One region of the Streptomyces sp. NPDC007088 genome, then DNA from elsewhere that is predicted to be linked to it. Evidence: riboswitches for the same ligand, from Rfam matches in the RefSeq annotation. Region 1 holds a riboswitch; each other region holds the start of a gene.
The links. A riboswitch is a leader RNA that binds a small molecule or an ion and turns the genes downstream of it on or off. The one in region 1 is predicted to bind S-adenosylmethionine.
Positions count from the first base shown of each region.

Region 1 (6,467 bases):
CGGACCGGCCGAGGTCGTGGCCCTGCTAGCGGCCCTGGCCGAGGAGCTGGCGGGACGGGCGGCCGGACGCTGACGGCGCGCGAGCGCCGAGCCCTCGTGCCCCCTGGAGCGGGTCCGGGCCACCGTGAGGGCGACGGGGCTCAGGGGCCGGTGGACCGAGGCGGCCTTGCCACGGCCACCCCGGCGCCGGGGCCCGCCCGCGTGTCAGTCGCCCGGGGTGAGCGCGTGCAACTGGTCCAGGAACCACTGCGCGGGCGGCAGGGCGGTGGCCGCCTCCGCGAGCCGCTTGGAGCGCTCGGCCCGCTCCCCGTACTCCATCGTGAGCGCGGTGTGCAGGGCCTCCGAGGTCGCCAGGAGGTCGTACGGGTTGACGACCACCGCGTCCTCACCCAGCTCCTCGAACGCCCCGGCCTCCCGCGACAGGACGAGCGCGACGCCCTCGTCGGAGACGACCGGGACCTCCTTGGCGACGAGGTTCATGCCGTCCCTGATCGGGTTGACGAGCGCCACGTCCGCCATCCGGTAGGCGGCGAGGGAGCGTGCGAAGTCGTCGTCGACGCGCAGCAGGACCGGGGTCCAGTCCGACGTGCCGTACTCGTCGTTGACGAGATTCGCGACCCGCTCCACCTCGGCCGTGTACGCCCGGTAGCTCGCGAGGTCCTGACGGGAAGGGTAGGCGAACGCGATGTGCACGACCCGGCCGCGCCACTCGGGACGCTCGACGAGCAGCCGGTGGAAGGCGTGCAGCCCGCGCACGATGTTCTTGGACAGCTCGGTGCGGTCGACCCGCACGACGGTCCGGCGCGGGTGCCCCTCCTCGTCCGTGCCGACCTGTTCGCGCAGCTTCTCCAGCCACTCGTCCACGTCCTCGCGGTGCGCGCGCTCGCGCAGGAAGTCGGCGTCCGCCCCGAGGCCGTGCACGCCGATCCGGGTGTTGCCGACCCCGTCGACGAGCGCGTCGGCGCAGGCCACGAAGGCGTCGGCCCAGCGGCGGGTGAGGAAGCCGGCCCGGTCGGCGCCGAGCATGCCGTGCAGGACCTCGCGGGCCACGTCGTCGGGCAGCAGCCGGAAGTAGTCGACCGGGGCCCACGGCGTGTGCGAGAAGTGCGCGATACGCAGATCCGGCCGCAGCGCCCGCAGCATCCCGGGCACGAGCACCAGATGGTAGTCCTGCACCAGGACGGCAGCCCCGTCCTCCGCCCGCGCCGCGAGCGCCTCCGCGAAGGCCCGGTTGTACGTCTGGAAGGAGGCCCAGCGCGCCCGGAACTCCGGGCCGAAGGCGGGCTCGAAGGGCGTCTCGTACAGCATGTGGTGGACGAACCACAGCACCGAGTTGGCGATGTCGTTGTACGCCTCGGCGTGCGTCTGCGGATCGATCCCCAGCATGTGGACGCGCTGACCGCCGCTGTCCGCAGGATCGAGATCGCCGCCGGAACGCCGCACGGCCTCCCGGTCCCCGTCGCTCAGCGCCGCGCACACCCACACCGCGTCCGACTCCGGGCCGATCGCGGACAGCCCCGACACCAGCCCGCCCCCGCCCCGCCTGGCGCTCAGCGAGCCGTCCTCGCGCAGCGTGTAGGAGACGGGGCCCCGGTTGGACGCCACCAGGACGGAGGCGCGCGACTGATCAGCAGACGTAGACATAGATCCTTCCTAGCCGCACCGTTATGCGCTCAAACGTACGAGTTGTATACGAGGGGCCGGGAGAGGGGCCGGAGCGACGCGCGAGGACGCCGCGAGGACGGGTGACGGGAGGGGCGGAAGCGGAAGCGGGAACCGGAACGACGGCCGCCGGGGGGCGCCGGGGGAGTCCTGCTCGACGGCGCCTCCGGCTCTGGCGAGAGCAGCATCGGGAGGGCTCGGCCGGCGGGCGCCTTCCACGCCCTGCGCGGCGGTCGCGCGGACGTGACGGCCGACCTCCGGGCCGAGGCCGACCGCACCGCCGGGGTCCCCACCGCCTCAGTGTCGTGTCCTCGACCCGCTCGTGCCCGAGGACACGACACTGGGGCGGTGCGCCGCCCGCCGCCGGAACTGGAACGCCGCGAGCGCGCACGCGCCTGGGACGCCGCGAGCGCGCACGCGGCGACCGGGAGCCAGGCCCGGCCGCCGCCCAGTACGAGGCCGTACCCGCCCAGCGCGTGCGCGGTCCCGAGCCGCCCGGCGTCCTCAGGCCGCCCGGCGCCGGCTCTCGTACTCGGGGATCTCCGTCATCGGGGGCCGCTCCCGGGTGTCCACCTCGTGGGTGTGGTGGACGTAGCCGCCGTCCGGGTGGCGTTCGAACTGGGTCAGTTCGGGGCGTACGAGGTGGCCCCTGGCCAGCCGGAGCTGCGCGGTGCGGTAGATCGCCGCCGACATCCGGCCCAGCGCCTGCCCGTCCTGGTGACGGTGTTTGCGCACCCCGACGTCCACCTGGGCGAGCGCGTCCAGGCCCACGGTGTGCAGCGCGTCCACGAGCAGGCCCAGCTCCACGCCGTAACCCACCGGGAACGGCAGGCGCTCCAGCAGGGAGCGCCGCGCCGCGTACTCCCCGCCCAGCGGCTGCACGAAACCGGCCAGCCGCGGCCAGTGCATGTTCAGCAGCGGGCGGGCCATGATCTCGGTGACCCGGCCGCCCTGCCCCGAGGCGTCGCCCAGTGGACGCTCGTACATCGCCTTGACGAAGTGCACGTCCGGATCGGTCAGCAGCGGGCCCACGATGCCGGACACGAAGTCCGGGGAGAACTCCTTCAGGTCGGAGTCCACGAAGCACACGATGTCACCCTCGGTGACGAGCAGGGAGCGCCACAGGACCTCTCCCTTGCCGGGCACCGCGGGCAGGCCCGGCAGCACGACGTCGCGGTGCACGACCCGGGCCCCGGCCGCCGCGGCGACCTCTCCCGTACAGTCGGTCGAACCGGAGTCGAGGACCACCAGCTCGTCCACGAGCGGGACCTTCTCCATGAGCTCTCGCCGGATCACGGTCACGATGTCGCCGACCGTGGCTTCCTCGTCCAGTGCGGGCAGGACCACGCTCACCGAGGACCCGGTTGCCCGCTTCGCCGCGAGAATCTGCGGCAGCGTGCGGTCGGCTGCGGTCCAGGAACGGCGGTCGAGCCAGCGCTCCACCTCTTCGAGCACGTTGTGCGTCCCCTCGTGCGGGTACTGCTTGCGGAATACCGGATACCGGAACTGACTGACCTGGGAGGCCGGCCCGGCCGGCCGGCCGTGATCTCCATCTCGGCGTGCGGACGACTATCTCAACGATCCGGTGCTTCGGTTACAGTCTTGGACAGTGCCGGTGACCATCCCGTGTCGGGCTGTGCCACCCGCACCGCGTGTCATGACAGACACGTGACACCACGTGCCGGACACGTGACAAACGCGGTGGATCCTCAGGGTCCGCCTGCCATACCGCTCATCCAGAGGGGCAGAGGGATACGGCCCGTTGAAGCCCCGGCAACCCTCCGGCCGAGTCTCCTGGCGGTACGTCCGCCACCGAGGCCCACGGCTCGGGAAGGTGCCAATTCCGTCTCGTGGCGAGATGCGTCGCGAGGAAGATGAGGAGAAAGGGCCTCCCCACCATGGCTGTGCAGACCGCCGAAACCTCCGCTCCCGCGAAGACGGGCGTCGATCTCGGACCCGCCGCCGCTCTCTCGTGCCGCGAATGCGGCGAGCGCTTCCCGCTCGGACCCATCTTCGCCTGTCAGAGCTGCTTCGGCCCGTTGGAGGTCGCCTACGACCTCCCCGAGGGCGACGCCGAGGCCCTGCGCGAGCGGATCGAGGCCGGTCCCGACAACATCTGGCGCTACGCCCCGCTGCTGCCCGTCCCCGCCGACGTGGCCACCCACCCCAGCACCAACCCCGGCTTCACCCAGCTCGTCCGGGCCGACCGTCTCGCCCGCGAGCTGGGCGTCACCGGCGGCCTGTACGTCAAGGACGACTCCGGCAACCCGACGCACTCCTTCAAGGACCGCGTCGTCGCCATCGCCGTCGAGGCCGCCCGCGCCTTCGGCTTCACGACCCTCTCCTGTTCCTCGACCGGCAACCTGGCCGGCGCCGTCGGCGCCGCCGCCGCCCGCGCCGGCTTCCGCTCCTGCGTGTTCATCCCGCACGACCTGGAACAGGGCAAGGTCGTCATGGCCGCCGTCTACGGCGGCGAGCTGGTCGGCATCGAGGGCAACTACGACGACGTGAACCGTTTCTGCTCCGAGCTGATCGGTGACCCGCTCGGCGAGGGCTGGGGCTTCGTCAACGTCAACCTCCGCCCGTACTACGGCGAGGGCTCCAAGACCCTCGCGTACGAGATCGCCGAACAGCTCGGCTGGGAGCTGCCCGACCAGATCGTCATCCCGGTGGCCTCCGGCTCACAGCTCACCAAGATCGACAAGGGCTTCCAGGAACTGATCAGGCTCGGCCTGGTCGCCGACAAGCCGTACCGGATCTTCGGGGCCCAGGCGGAGGGCTGCTCGCCGGTCTCCACCGCGTACAAGGCCGGCCACGACGTCGTACGCCCGCAGAAGCCGAACACCATCGCCAAGTCCCTCGCGATCGGCAACCCGGCGGACGGCCCGTACGTCCTGGACATCGCCCGGCGCACCGGCGGCGCCGTTGAGGACGTGAACGACGAGCAGGTCGTGGACGCGATCAAGCTGCTCGCCCGCACCGAGGGGATCTTCGCGGAGACCGCGGGCGGCGTCACCGTCGGGGTGACGCGCAAGCTCATCGAGTCCGGGGCGCTCGACCCGAGCCTCACCACCGTCGTCCTCAACACCGGTGACGGCCTCAAGACGCTCGACGCGGTGGCCCCCACCACCGGTCCGACCGCGACCATCCGCCCGGACCTCGACGCGTTCCGCGCCGCGGGTCTCGCCCGCGACTGACCCGGCGCGCGACCACGGGGCCGCCCCCGGCGCTCCCGCGCGCCCTCGGCGCGCCCCCGTGTCCGCCCTCCGCCTGATGCCGTCCCCGTGCCCCTTCGGCCGAGCAGGCCGAGAAAGGCTGTACCCCATGAGCGTCAACGTCCGCATCCCCACCATCCTGCGCACCTACACCGGCGGTAAGTCCGAGGTCCCGGCCGAGGGCGCGACCCTCTCCGAGGTCATCGCCGACCTGGAGAAGAACCACACCGGCATCGCCGGCCGCGTCCTCGACGACCAGGGCAAGCTGCGCCGCTTCGTGAACGTCTACGTCAACGACGACGACGTCCGCTTCGAGCAGGGCCTGGAGACGGCGACCCCCGACGGCGCCGGGATCTCGATCATCCCGGCGGTCGCCGGCGGCTGCTGACCACTGCCGACCCCGCACGTCCGTCGCCCCCTCCGCGAAAAAGCGGAGGGGGCAATTCCATGTGATTGGCGGAGGTACAGTTGGGGATAATGATTCGCCGTTTCCCCGCACCTCGAAGAGCGTCCGGGGCGGCGGCCCGGGAAACGCGCCGCAGGGCTTCTGTGAGCCGGTGTTCCCGCTCCTGAATCTCTTGCCTTTTTGCGGCTTTGCGTTCCTTTTGCCGGGCCCGAATTGCCCGGAACTTCCGCCGATTCCGGCCTATAGGTCCATACCTGATGCCTGGATTTCTCGTCCGATTGACCTGTTGCAGACGGCAGTTGGGCAGATACATTCAGCGGCGGTCGACGCGTTCCGGCGCACACCCCCATACGTCTGGGGGGTGAGGTCTGACCCGGGTTCGCGAAGTGCGTTCCTGTGCAAGGGCCAGTAATAGGGGAGTTAGGCATGGCTCAGGGCACCGTCAAGTGGTTCAACGCGGAGAAGGGGTACGGCTTCATCGCGGTCGACGGTGGTGCGGATGTTTTCGTCCACTACAGCGCGATCCAGATGGACGGTTACCGCACCCTTGAAGAGGGCCAGCGAGTCGAGTTCGAGATCTCGCAGGGTCAGAAGGGGCCGCAGGCGGACATGGTCCGTCAGGCTGCCTGAACAGCGCTCGACCGATAAACGGACGACGTGGCCGAGGGCCCGCACCCCCAGGGGTGCGGGCCCTCGGGCTGTCGGGGGGACCGCCTCCCGGGGGCCGCCCCTTCGGGGCACCCGTTCCTGGGAGGCTTGCACTCTCCTGGGCCGAGTGCTAATCATAGGCGTTAGCACTCTGACGTTGAGAGTGACAGAAGGACCGGGTCGGTGAGGCCCGCAGGCCGTACGGGGCTAGGAACCGTGCGGTGCGCAGGCCGTCCGTCGCGGGCGCCACACGGTCCCTCAGCCCACCCCGTCCTGGGAGGACCACTTCACATGGCCAAGATCATCGCGTTCGACGAGGAGGCGCGGCGCGGCCTTGAGCGCGGTATGAACCAGCTCGCCGACGCCGTCAAGGTGACCCTCGGCCCCAAGGGCCGTAACGTCGTCCTGGAGAAGAAGTGGGGCGCCCCCACGATCACCAACGATGGTGTTTCCATCGCCAAGGAGATCGAGCTGGAGGACCCGTACGAGAAGATCGGCGCCGAGCTGGTCAAGGAGGTCGCGAAGAAGACGGACGA
Region 1 covers NZ_JBIAFO010000003.1:174,945-181,411, forward strand. Annotated here, with positions in the region: gene otsB (trehalose-phosphatase) at 1-73, shown strand, start outside; gene ACFYMP_RS06500 (trehalose-6-phosphate synthase) at 205-1,644, opposite strand; gene ACFYMP_RS06505 (glucosyl-3-phosphoglycerate synthase) at 2,167-3,117, opposite strand; SAM riboswitch class I at 3,392-3,543, shown strand; gene thrC (threonine synthase) at 3,561-4,859, shown strand; gene ACFYMP_RS06515 (MoaD/ThiS family protein) at 4,987-5,265, shown strand; gene ACFYMP_RS06520 (cold-shock protein) at 5,710-5,913, shown strand; gene groL (chaperonin GroEL) at 6,223-6,467, shown strand, end outside.

Region 2 (6,467 bases), on a different contig from region 1:
CGTGTCCGAGCAGGACACGGCGGGCCCGGAGGAGGCGGAGATCCGGGCCCACCTCGCGGCGGCTCTGCCCGAGCACATGGTCCCTTCCGCCCACGTCCGGCTCGCCGCCCTGCCCGTCACCCCCAACGGGAAGACCGACCGGCGGGCCCTGCCCGCGCCCGGCCCGGCCGCCCCGGCCCTCGGCGGGGCACCGCGCACCGATCGGCAGCGCGCCCTGTGCGCGGCGTTCGCCCAGACGCTCGGCGTGCCCGAGGTCGGCGTCGGGGACGACTTCTTCGCGCTGGGCGGCCACTCGCTGCTCGCCGTGACCCTGGCCCAGCGGATCGGTGAACGCTGCGGCCGGCGGCCCTCCTTGCGGGCGCTGTTCGCGGCTCCCACCGTCGAGGGCGTCGACCGTCTCCTGACGGAGATGGAGGCGGGGACGGGGAAGGAGCCCGAGGAGCCCGCGCTGACGAGCGGCCTCGCCGCCGAGGTACGGCTCGCGGCGGACATCACGGGCGTGGGCCGGGCGGGCCGGGACGGTGTCCCCGCCCCGCGCCCCTCGCGCCCTTCGCCCCGCCCCTTCCTGACCGGCGCGTCCGGCTTCCTCGGCGCCTTCCTCCTGCGCGACCTGATCGAGACCACCGGCGAACCGGTCGACTGCCTCGTGCGGGCCGAGGACGAGCGACGGGCGGCCGGCCGGCTACGGGCCAACCTGGAGCGCTACGGCCTGTGGCGCGAACGGTACGCGGACCTGATCCGTCCCGTGCCCGGCGACCTCGCCGCGCCGGGCCTCGGCCTGCCGCCGCGGGAGCGGGCCGCTCTGGTGCGCCGTCTCGGTCTCGTGCTGCACAACGGGGCGCGCGTCAACTTCGCCGCCGGGTACGGGGATCTGCGGGCCCCCAACGTGGCCGGCACCGAGGAGCTGCTGCGTCTGCTCGCCGATTCGGCCTCCCCCGGCCTGCACTACGTCTCGACCACGGGCGTCTACGCCCCCGACGCCCCTCACGCCGTCATCACGGAGTCGACGCCGACCGGCCCGGCGGCCGGACTGCCGGACGGGTACGCGCGCAGCAAGTGGGTCGCCGAGGGGCTCCTCGGCCTGGCCCGCGAGCGCGGACTGCCGGTGACCGTCTACCGGCCGGGCCGTATCAGCGGCGACACCACCACGGGAGCCTGCCAGGACCGGGACCTGCTGTGGCAGCTCATCAAGGGCTGCCTCCAGGCGGGGATGGTGCCGGACCTGCCGCACGGGTCGACCGACTGGGTGCCCGTGGACTACGTCAGCGCGGCGGTCGTGGCGCTCGCCACCACCGGCGGGCAGGCCGCGGAGCCGTACCATCTCACCCACCCCGAGGCACCCGGCCTGCACACGGTCTTCGAGGTGGCCGCCCGCCTCGGCCACGAGCTGCGCACCGTTCCCGCCCCGCAGTGGCAGGCCCGTGTCGCGGCGCAGCGCGACAACGCGGCGCAGCTGTTCCTCGGGGACGAGGCCGGCGACCGGCACGGGGCGAACGACCGGCGCCGCTTCGACTCCAGCCGGACCATCACGGCGGCGGCGGCGCGGGGCGTGCACCTGCCGGCCCTGACCGAGGAGATCCTGACCCGCTACCTGATCTGGTTTCGCGCGACGGGGTTCCTTCCGGCGCCCGAGGGGGTGCCCGCCCCGTCCTGACGAAGGCCGTGCGTCCAGGCGCGCCCGACGGGGTAGTACCGGCCCCGTCGGGCGCGCGGGGCCGGGCCGGGGCACGGGCCGCCGGATACTGGCTTGCGCCGCCGGGGCGTGCCTTTGAGGATCGTGGCGGACCTCGACGGCACACCGCCGAGGGTCCCTGCCCCTCCGTCCGAGGAAGCCGCTCGATGAAGGGGGCCGGCTCTTCTGGCGCACAACCCCGGCGGTGGGCCGCAAGGGCCTCGTGGTGCGCGCCCGTCCTCGGGTACGGGCCGCGGCGCCCGGCCTCCGGACGCCCGCGCGCGCCTTTCCGAAGTCCGGAGCACGAGACCGGTCTTGACGGCCGTTGCGGGCCCCGTGACACTGGGAAGGACGGTCACGATCGTCAGCGCCCGCGTACGGAGACCCCGCACGCGGTTCATCGGCCCCGGCCCGCTGACAGGCAACCCTTCCGCCGCGATGGGGTGCCCCGGGTGACGACCGGGTCCCGCCGACGGCGGCGGGGCAAGCGTGGTTTGCCTCCGGCGAGCCCGGGAGGGGACTGGTGGGGATGTCCGAAACGGTGCGGGAAGCGACGCGGCTGCCGCGTCGGCGGCCGGCCTCTTCGCGCGCTCCCCGGCGTCGCACCCTGACCCGGCGGCTGCACATCGATCTGCTGCGGGTGTGCAGCGCCGCCGTCCGCCTCCGCTGACGGGACGGGCCGCCCACACTCCTGTGCGGGGCTCCGGCCCGTGTCACACCGCCAGGGTACGACGGGTCCGGACCTTCCTCCGGGCCCCGCCGGGCGGCCCTCTCCCAGACCGTCGTGCGCCGCTTCCGCCCTTCCTGCCGTACGCCCCTCCTTCCGCGCCCGTTTCGCCGGCTATGGACACCCCGCAGAGCCAGATGAGTTGGAGAGCCATGACCGCTACCGCCCCGCACACCCACGACCAGGCGCAGCGCCGTCCCCTCGCGACGCTCGTCCGTCCGTCCCTGCCCGCCCCCGTCTTCCGCGGCCGGATCGGCAGTTCGGCCGCCCGCGGCTTCTATCCGGCGCCGCACCGCTACGAGGTGTACCTGCGCGGCCACTGTCCCGACGCGCTGCGGGTGTTCGTCACGCTGGGCCTGCTGGGCCTGCGCGAGGAGGTGCCCGTGACGGTGCTGGGCACGCCCGGCGTCGCGCCCGCGGCGGAGGCGGGGCTGCGGCACGCCTACGAGGCGGCACGGCACCGCTACGAGGGACCGCTCTCCGTTCCGGCCCTGTGCGACCGGTGGAGCGGCCGGGTGGTCAGCAACCACGCCCCGGACATCCTGCGCGACCTCACCGACAGGTTCCCCTCCCCGGCCTGCGGCGACGGTACGTGCGGGTCCGGACTGCGGCCGGCCTGCCGCACGGCCGACATCGACCGGCTGGAGTCCTTGCTCCACCCCCTGCCCGAGGAGAGCGGACACGCCTGCTTCCGGGCGGCCCTGGACGAACTCGACCGGCGGCTGGCGGACAGCCCCTACGTGTGGGGCGAGGCGCCGACCGCCTCCGACGTCGACGCCTGGGCGGCGCTGCTGTGGCCGGCCGCCGGGTACGGGAGTGAACTGCGGGCCACGCTGGAGGAGCATCCCGGCCGTCGGCGTCTGCTGTCCTACGTCGAGCGGCTCAGCTCGCGCCCGGAGTTCCGGGCGGCGCTGGAGGCCGGGCTCGGTCCGCGCTGAGTCGGCTGTGGCGGCCTCGGTGTGCGGCCGAGGTCACCACGTCGGCGAAGCGGTGGGCCACCGTGCGCCAGGTCCTGGTGGCGGCCGGCTCCTCGCGCAGGGCGAGGGCGCGCAGCGTCTCGGGGTCCGGGGCGCCGTACCGGGACAGCCGGCCGGGGTTCCAGTGGCGGATGCGCTCGGCCGTCGCCTCCGGGTGGAACTGCACGCCCCACGCCGAGGGGCCGACCCGGAACCCCTGGTAGGGGCAGTGCTCGCTGCGCGCCAGCCAGTGGGCGCCACAGCGGGATCGCTCCGTCCAGGGCCCGGCGTACGAGGGCCCGGGTCGCGGGCAGCCACGGGGCACGCGCGTCCTCGTCGGGAAGGTAGGCGCCGCCCAGGACGACGAGCGCCTGGTGTTCGAGCCGTCCGGGGACCGGGGCCCCTTCGTAGGCGGGCACCACGTGTGCCCGTACGCCCCGTTCGGCCAGCCAGCCCGCCCAGGGGCCGAGCCCGCCGCCGGGTCCGTGCTGAAGCACCAGGGCCGTGGCCGTCGTCCTCGTGGTGCTCATGGCCGGCTTTCCCACCTCGTCGACGCGCTTGGGTTGCGTCGGCCACCCTAACCGGGGCCGTGTGCCCGTCCCGCTGTTCAGTCGGCCGTCGAGGCGGTGGGCCGCGGCGGCGCCGGTGCCGTTATCCGCGGCTGCTCGTGGCCCCAGATCATGCGATCGGGCACCCGGCCGCGGTCGCCGCGCGCCAGCAGGGCGTAGAGAGCGCCGGGGATCACGAGCCCCACGATCCAGGAGATGTCCGCTCCACCGAGCCGCCCGACCATCGGGCCGGTGTAGAACTCCGTTGCTATGAATGGGAGTTGGATGAGGATACCGAGGACATAGGTGAGGATGGCCCGCCACCGCCAGGTGCCGTAGCGGCCGGCCGGGTCGGACAGCGCGGGGAGGTCGTAGCGCTCCTTGGCGACGAGGTAGTAGTCGACGAGATTGATGGCGCTCCACGGCGTGAAGAAGATCAGCAGGAAGAGCAGGAACGTGGAGAACGAGTCCAGGAAGTCACCCCGGCCCAGCAGGGCGACGACCGTTCCCGCCAGCATGATGCCGAGCACGTAGCCCGCCCGCCCCCGCGGGCTGAGGCCGCGCTGCGCGCGGAAGCCGCTCACCCCGGTCAGCAGGGACATGAAGCCCCCGTAGGTGTTGAGCACGTTGATGGTGAGTTTGCCGAGCGCGATCACGAAGTAGAGCACCGAGGCGATCAGTCCGCCGCCGCCCAGGCCCACGACGTAGCCGACCTCGTCGCCCACGATGGCTCCGGCGGAGGCGGCCGCGGCGAGCGCGCCGAAGGCCATGGACCACTGCGAGCCGAGGACGGTGCCGGCGAGCGTCGCCCAGAACGTGGTGCGCGGCGAGGTGTCGCGCGGCAGGTAGCGCGAGTAGTCGGCGACGTAGGGCCCGAAGGCGAGTTGCCAGGAGGCGGCGAGGGAGACGGCGAGCAGGAAGGCGGGCAGGTGGAAGGAGTGGTCGGCGAGCAGGTCGCCCAGGGAGACGCGGCGCAGCAGGCGGATGCCGAGATAGACGAAGGCCAGCGCGCACACCGCCCCCGCGACCCGGCCCAGGCGGTGGATGACCCGGTAGCCGATGACGGCCATGACGGCGGTGGCCACGGCGAAGACCAGGATGCCGGTGGTGTCGCCGAGGTGGGTGAGGTGACCGACCGCCTGTCCGGCCAGGACCGTGCCGCTCGCGAAGAAGCCCACGTACATGACGACGACGCACACGAGGGGGACGACGGCCCCGTAGACGCCGAACTGGGCCCGGCTGGAGATCATCTGCGGCAGTCCGAGACGGGGGCCCTGCGCGGAGTGCAGGGCCATGACGGCGCCGCCGAGCAGGTTCCCGAGCAGCAGCGCGATGAGCGACCAGAAGGCGTCGGCGCCGAGGACGACGGCGAGCGCGCCGGTCACGACGGCGGTGATCTGGAGGTTGGCACCGAACCAGAGAGTGAACTGGCTGAACGGTGTGCCGTGCCGCTCGCTGTCGGGGACGACCTCGATGGAACGACGTTCGATCAGGCCGCCCTCGCTTGCGGAGGGCTGGGGAGCGGACATGGCGGACTCCTCGGGCGAGGGGGCGTCCGGGTGCCGCCTGCACACCCGGTTACATAATTTCATTCAGGCTAGGCTTGATTGAATTCTTGTCAATGCTCCCGGTGTCACCGCCCGGAAAACGTCGCGTGACGGAAACCGGCATGTCCACGCGAATACGCGCCAGGCGGGGTGTTCGGCGCGTCCCAAGGCGCGAGCGCCCCTCCTCGAACCCCGCCCGCGCGAAGCCGGGCGCGGTGCGCCTCACGGAAGGCGTCCACCCCGCCGGGGACGACGTCCGCTCCGCCCCTCGCCGCGGGAAGACAGGTACGGGGTGTCGCTTCCACGACCGCCGCGACGCGGGGCCGGAGGCTCGTCGTCCAGCCGCCCGCACGGCCGGCCGGTGCTCCCCCGGCCGACCGCCTCGTCCTCGCGCTGCCCCCGCAAAGGTGCCCCGTGGTGACCGCGGCGTCCGGGGCCCCGCCCGGCCTCCCGGCGGTCCGAAGACCGGTGTCCCGGTACAGCCGGAGACCGCCGACGCGGCTTGGCCCGGCCACTTCCCGGTGTTTCACCGGAGGTGGCCGGGCCAAGGGGATGACGCGGGCTTCGGAGCGGCGCCGAGCGGGGTGGGGGCGCTCTAGCCCAGCAGCGCCTTGTCCACCTCGCCGAGGAAGTCGTCCAGGTCGCCCGGGTTGCGGGAGGTCACGAGGGTGTATCCGCCCGCGGTGTCGGTGACCACGGAGCGGTCCACCCAGTCCTTCGCCCCGGCGTTGCGGATGTCGGTGCGCAGTGAGGGGTAGGAGGTGAGGGTCTTGCCCTCCACGAGACCCGTTTCGACGAGGGCCCACGGGCCGTGGCAGATCGCCGCGATCGGCCGCCCCGTCGAGGCGAAGGCCCGGACCACGCCGAGGGCGTCCTCGTCCAGGCGCAGCGTGTCCGCGTTCAGGGTGCCGCCCGGGATCAGGAGCAGCTCGTACCCGGCCGGGTCGAGGTCCGTGATCGTGGTGTCCGGCCGCACGGTGGTGCCGGGGTCCTTGTCGCTCACCAGGGTACGGATCG
Region 2 covers NZ_JBIAFO010000004.1:302,044-308,510, reverse strand. Annotated here, with positions in the region: gene ACFYMP_RS09225 (amino acid adenylation domain-containing protein) at 1-1,654, shown strand, start outside; SAM riboswitch class IV at 2,026-2,168, shown strand; gene ACFYMP_RS09220 (glutathione S-transferase C-terminal domain-containing protein) at 2,552-3,337, shown strand; partial or broken gene ACFYMP_RS09215 (type 1 glutamine amidotransferase) at 3,282-3,885, opposite strand; gene ACFYMP_RS09210 (purine-cytosine permease family protein) at 3,963-5,432, opposite strand; gene ACFYMP_RS09205 (type 1 glutamine amidotransferase domain-containing protein) at 6,046-6,467, opposite strand, start outside.
Region 2: it holds a riboswitch for S-adenosylmethionine, as region 1 does, so the genes downstream of both, ACFYMP_RS09220 (glutathione S-transferase C-terminal domain-containing protein) here and thrC (threonine synthase) in region 1, are expected to answer to the same signal.

Region 3 (6,467 bases), on a different contig from region 1:
AAGGTCGAGATGTACGTACTCGACGACCTTCGACGAACGGGTCACGTCGAACCGCGTGAGGTTGCCGCACAGCGTGCAGCGCCAGCGCGTCGTGTCCGTCGGAAGGGGAACCGTCATCGTGCCCATCGCCTTCTTCGCAGTGGTACCAGTCCTCATTGCCCGTAACCCTACGGCCTGCCGTACCGGACGCGAGCCGGGATACCCGGCGGTGAGACACCAGACCCCGTTCCGCCCGCGAAGTCATGATATGTCCATGATCTCTCTCCGAGGTGGCCGGAAGCGGCGGCTCGCGGCCCGCCCGACAGGCCCCCCGGTCGAGGGGGCCGGGCGCCCCGCCCGCGTGGTGGGCCGCTCGCCGGGCTTCCTCTTCGCGTGGGCCCGGTGGGGGCGCATTAAGGTGGCAGCATCAGCAGGGCCACCGAAGGGGACAGCCAGCCGTGATCACCGCGATCGTGCTCATCAAGACCAGCGTCGACCGGATTCCGGAGATCGCCGAGTCGATCGCCGGGATGGACAGCGTGAGCGAGGTCTTCTCCGTCACCGGTTCCTACGACCTGATCGCGATGGTGCGGGTGGCCCGGCACGAGGACCTCGCCGAGATCATCCCCGGGCGCATCAGCCGGGTGCCCGGCGTCGTCGAGACGGACACCCACGTCGCCTTCCGCACCTACTCGCAGCACGACCTGGAAGCGGCCTTCGCGATCGGTCTCGACTCCTGAACCGCCGCGCCCGTAGGCGGCGGCCCGCGTGGGCGCTCCCGCCCCGCCCGTACACCTGAGCCCCCGGCAGGCGCCGGGGGCTCAGGTGTGCGCGGCCGGTGGCCCCGCCGCTTCGTCTCAGACGGCCGGGACGCAGCGCCCGCCCTCGGTGCGGTAGGTCCACCGCGCCCCGTCGGTCACCAGCTCGCGGACGGCGCCGAGGAACCGCTCGACGTGCTCGTCGGGGGTGCCCGCGCCGAAACTGACCCTGATGGCGTTGAGCGACTGCTCCCCGGCCGCGCCCTCGGGGGCCCCGCACTCGCCGGGCGCCTCGGCCGTCGAGCCGAGCAGGGTGCGCACCAGCGGGTGGGCGCAGAACAGGCCGTCGCGTACGCCGATGCCGTACTCGGCGGAGAGCGCGGCGGCGAAGTGCGAGCTGTTCCAGCCGGAGACGACGAAGGACAGCACACCGACCCGTTCGGCGGCCTCGCCGAACAGGGACAGCACGGTGACCCCGGGGATGTCCGCGAGCCCGGCGCGCACCCGCTCCACGAGCTGCCGCTCCCGGGCGACGAGGCTGTCGAAACCGGCCTCGGTGAGCGCCTTGCAGGCCGAGGCGATCGCGTACGCGCCGATGACGTTGGGCGAACCGGCCTCGTGACGGGCCGCTCCGCCGTGCCACACGACGTCCACGCCACCGTCCTCCCGGCGGCTCACCGAACGGCTGGCGCCGCCGCCGGCGAGGTACGGCTCCGCCTCCTCCAGCCAGTCGGAGCGGCCGGCCAGCACACCGGAGCCGAAGGGCGCGTACAGCTTGTGCCCGGAGAAGGCGACCCAGTCGACGTCCAGCTCCTGCACGGAGACGGGGTGGTGGGGGGCGAGCTGCGCGGCGTCCAGCACGATCCGCGCGCCGTGCGCGTGGGCGACCTCGGCCAGTTCCCGCACCGGCCAGATCTCCCCCGTCACATTGGAGGCGCCGGTGACGCACACCAGGGCGGGGCCGTGGGGTTCGCGCGCGGCGAGGGCGCGTTCCAGGGTGGTGACGGCCTCGGCCGGGGTGCGGGGGGCGTCGAGGTGGGTGACCTCCGCGCCGCGCCAGGGCAGCAGCGAGGCGTGGTGCTCGGTCTCGAAGACGAACACCCGGCACCCGGCGGGCAGACACGCGGCGAGCAGGTTGAGCGAGTCGGTGGTGGAGCGGGTGAAGAGCAGTTCGTCGCTCTCCCGGCAGTCGAGGAACTCGGCGACCTCCACGCGGGCCTTCTCGAACAGGTCGGTGGAGAGCTGCGAGAGGTACCCGGCGCCCCGGTGCACGCTGCCGTAGTACGGGGCGTAGGCGGCGACGTCGTCCCACACCCGCTGGAGGGCGGGGGCGCTCGCGGCGTAGTCGAGGGCGGCGTACTCGACCTCGCCACCGGTCACCAGCGGGACGCGGACATCCCGCCCGAGCACGGACAGAGGCTGACAAACGGTCTGGTCGGCGGCAGCGGTGGAGACAGTCACGGCGAAACTCCCGAAGCGAAGGGGCCCGCGGGCGCGGGAGACCCGCGGGGCGGAGATGAGGAGGAGGCGGGGAAGGGGCGCTCGGCCCTACCGCATTCGCTTGCTCACGAGACTGCTCCCTCGACGACCAGGACCCCTGGTGTCGAGCCCGGCGGGGGGATTCACGGAGAACGCCCCTGAAACGGGCGCGGAGGGGTCCGCGCTTGCCGCAGACCTCGCTGCCTGCGGCCTGGTCTTCACCCGGGGCACCCCGCCACGGACGGAGGGTTGCCGGACAGCGGGCCGGGGCCGTAGTCGCTGTCACTCATGACCTGCCCGGCATCTTGCCATATCGCCTGCGGCGGGCACAGGGGGGTCCGCCATGCGGACGAAAGGATTGTCCTCAAGCGCCGGACGGGCTCGAATAGGAGCCCGTCCGGCGCCCGAGGACCCCACCGGAGGCGCCCACGCCGGCCACCCACCGGACCGCTCCCCCGCCAGACGGCCCCGCCCCCAGCCCGTCCGGCGCAGGACACCGCCGAAGGCGGATCGGGCCTCGTCCCCGCCCGCCCCGCGGGCTCAGGTGTTGGTCGCCCGGACCCACCGCTCCAGCGCCCCCGCCGCCGCGCCGGAGTCCAGGGACTCGGCCGCGCGGGCCATCTGCGTGGCGATCTGTTCGGTGAGCGGGGCCCGCGAGGGGTGGAGGGCGACCAGGGCCGCCGCCGAGTTCAGCAGGACCGCGTCCCGTACGGGCCCGCCCTCGCCCGCGAACAGGCGCCGGGCGACATCCGCGTTGTACGAGGCGTCGCCGCCCCGCAGCGCCTCCACCGGGGCGAGCGCGAGGCCCACCTCGCGCGGGTCGAAGGTCTCCTCGCGCACCTGCCCGTCCCCCACCACCCAGACCCGGGAGGTGGCGGTGATGGTCAGCTCGTCGAGGCCGTCGTCGCCCCGGAACACGAGCGCCGAGGAGCCGCGCGCGGCGAGCACCCCCGCCATGATGGGCGCCATCCGGGCGTCCGCGACCCCGGTGGCCTGGGCCGCGACCCGGGCCGGGTTGGTGAGCGGGCCCAGGAAGTTGAACGTCGTGCGGATGCCCAGCTCGCGGCGGGCGGGCGCGACGTGGCGCAGGGCGGGGTGGAACCTGACCGCGAAGCAGAAGGTGATCCCGGCCTCCTCGGCCACCTCGGCCACCCGCTGCGGGCCCAGCTCCAGGTTGACCCCGAGCTTCTCCAGGACGTCGGAGGCCCCGGAGGCGGAGGAGGCGGCGCGGTTGCCGTGCTTGACGACCTTCGCGCCGGTGCCGGCCACCACGACGGCCGACATGGTCGAGATGTTCACGGTCTTCGCGCCGTCCCCGCCGGTGCCGACGATGTCGACGCTGGGGCCGGGCACCTCGATGGTGCGGGCGTGCGCGTACATCGCCTCGACGATGCCGCTGATCTCCTCGACCGTCTCGCCCTTGGCGCGCAGGGCCACGGCGAAGCCCGCGATCTGCGCGTCGGTGGCCTCGCCGCGCATGATGCGGTCCATCGCCCACGCCGTGTGCGCGGCGGACTGGTCCTGGCCCGCGAGCAGCCCGTCCAGGACCTGGGGCCAGGAGGTGACCGCCGCGGTGTCGCCTCCGACGGGGTGCACAGCGCTCATGGTCGCTCCTGGTGGGTCGTCACGGGTACGGCGTCTGCTCGCCGCACCCAGGGTATCGGCGCGCGCGGACGGCAAAGAGCCCCGTCCAGCGAATGGACGGGGCTCCTGCCGTGGCGTGCTGCGTGACAGCCGGCGATCAGTGGTGGCCGTGGCCGCTGGTGATCTCCCGGTACTCCTCCTCGGTCGGCTTCGGGATCTGCGTCCCTTCGCCGTAGTAGCCCTTGGAGAGCTTGACGCGGGTCTTCTCGAGCGAGGAGACCTTGCGCTCCACCCCGTTCTCGTCGACCGTCGGGCCGAGCTCGGCCGGCTGGGGCTGCTCGTGCGCGGTGAGCGTGAAGCGCTGCTCGGCGCTGAGCGGCTCGTGGACCTCGATGAACTCGCCGTGCGGAAGGCGCTTGATGACCCCGGACTCGCGGCCGTGCAGCACCTTCTCCCGGTCGGCGCGCTGGAGGCCGAGGCAGATCCGGCGGGTGATGACGAAGGCGAGGACCGGGCCGAGGAAGAAGCCGATCCGCACGAACCAGCTGATCGCGTTGAGCGACAGGTGGAAGTGCGTGGCCCACAGGTCGTTACCGCCGCCGATCAGGGTGATGAAGTACATCGTCACCCAGGCGACACCGAGGCCGGTACGGGTCGGGGCGTTGCGCGGGCGGTCCAGGATGTGGTGCTCGCGCTTGTCGCCGGTGACCCAGGACTCGATGAACGGGTAGACGGCCATCGCGCCGAGCACGAGCCCGAAGACGACCAGCGGGATGAACACCCCGAGGACCAGCGTGTGGCCCCACAGGTTGATCTCCCAGCCCGGCATGACGCGGATCAGGCCCTCGGCGAAGCCCATGTACCAGTCGGGCTGGGCGCCGGTGGACACCTGATCCGGCCGGTAGGGGCCGATCGCCCAGATCGGGTTGATCGAGGCGATGCCCGCGATGGCCGCGATGACACCGAAGACCAGGAAGAAGAAGCCTCCGGCCTTGGCCATGTACACCGGCAGCAGCGGCATGCCGACGACGTTCTTGTTCGTGCGGCCGGGGCCCGCGAACTGCGTGTGCTTGTGGTAGAAGACCAGGATCAGGTGGCCGACCACGAGGCCGAGCATGATGCCCGGCAGCAGCAGGATGTGGATCGAGTAGAACCGGGCGACGAAGTCGCCGCCGGGGAACTCCCCGCCGAACAGGAACATCGAGATGTACGTGCCGACGATCGGCACGGACAGGATCGCGCCCTGCGTGAAGCGGACACCGGTGCCGGAGAGCAGGTCGTCCGGGAGCGAGTAGCCGGTGAACCCGGTGAACATGCCCAGGGCGAACAGCAGGAAGCCGAACAGCCAGTTGACCTCGCGCGGCTTGCGGAAGGCGCCCGTGAAGAAGACGCGCATCATGTGCACGAACATCGCGGCGAGGAAGATCAGTGCGGCCCAGTGGTGGATCTGCCGGATGAGCAGACCGCCGCGGACCTGGAAGCTGATGTCGAGCGTGGAGGAGAACGCCTCCGACATCATCTGGCCCTGCATCGGGATGTACGGGCCGTGGTACTCCACCTCGTTCATGCTCGGGTGGAAGAACAGCGTCAGGTACACACCCGTGAGGATGATGATGATGAAGCTGTAGAGGCAGATCTCGCCCAGCATGAAGCTCGGGTGGTCCGGGAAGATCTTGCGCATGTTGGCCTTGGCCAGGCCGTAGATGCCCAGCCGGCCGTCCGCCCAGTCGGCGACCCGTTCACCCACGGGGGCCTGACGGCGGTCCGGCGCGTCGACGCCGGGTGCGTGCGTGGTCTCGGTGCTCATCCGCGCTCCCAGAAGGCAGGACCGACGGGCTGGTCGAAGTCGCCGAGCGCTTCGAGGTAGCCGTCCTCGTTCACAGCGATCCTCAGCTGCGGCAGCGGGTGGCCGGCCGGACCGAAGATCACTCGGGCGCCGTCGGAGAGGTCGAAGGTGGACTGGTGGCACGGGCAGAGGACGTGGTGCGTCTGCTGCTCGTACAGGGAGATCGGGCAGCCCACGTGGGTGCAGATCTTGGAGAAGGCGACGATACCGTCGTGCGACCAGTCCAGCTCGCGCTTGTCCTTGATGTTGTCCGGAGCGATCCGGATGATCATCAGGGCGGCCTTGGCGATCTGGTTCTGGAAGTCCTCGTCGTGCTCCTCCAGGCCCTCGGGCTTGGCGAAGGTCAGCGAACCGGTCGCGACGTCCTCGGGGCGCATCGGCTCGTCGGTGTTCATGTTGACGAGCAGCTTGCCCTTGGCCCACAGGGTGGACCGCAGCTTCTTCTCGGGCAGCGGGCCGAGGTCGCGCAGCAGGACGATGCCGGAGAGCGGCACGAGGGACAGCGCGCCGAACATCGAGTTGCGGATCAGCTTGCGGCGGCCGAGGACCGATTCCTTGGCGCCCTGCTTGAAGTCGGCGAGAACCTTCGCCTTGACCTCGGGGTCCGCCTCGATCCCGTGCCGCTCGTCGACCAGCTCGACGTCCGACATCAGCGTGCGCGCCCAGTGGACGGCGCCGGCGCCGATGCAGAACAGCGCGAGGCCCAGGGTCAGGCCCAGGGAGAAGTTCAGCGCGCTGACGTGACCGAACGGGAAGATGTAGACGATCTTGCTCGGCTTGAAGATCACGTACGAGGCGATGAACCCGGCCGTGGCGAGCAT
Region 3 covers NZ_JBIAFO010000001.1:350,354-356,820, forward strand. Annotated here, with positions in the region: gene ACFYMP_RS01540 (hypothetical protein) at 1-117, opposite strand, end outside; gene ACFYMP_RS01545 (Lrp/AsnC ligand binding domain-containing protein) at 438-719, shown strand; gene ACFYMP_RS01550 (aminotransferase class V-fold PLP-dependent enzyme) at 837-2,198, opposite strand; SAM riboswitch class IV at 2,393-2,510, opposite strand; gene trpD (anthranilate phosphoribosyltransferase) at 2,757-3,821, opposite strand; gene ACFYMP_RS01560 (cytochrome bc complex cytochrome b subunit) at 3,958-5,607, opposite strand; gene ACFYMP_RS01565 (Rieske 2Fe-2S domain-containing protein) at 5,604-6,467, opposite strand, start outside.
Region 3: it holds a riboswitch for S-adenosylmethionine, as region 1 does, so the genes downstream of both, ACFYMP_RS01550 (aminotransferase class V-fold PLP-dependent enzyme) here and thrC (threonine synthase) in region 1, are expected to answer to the same signal.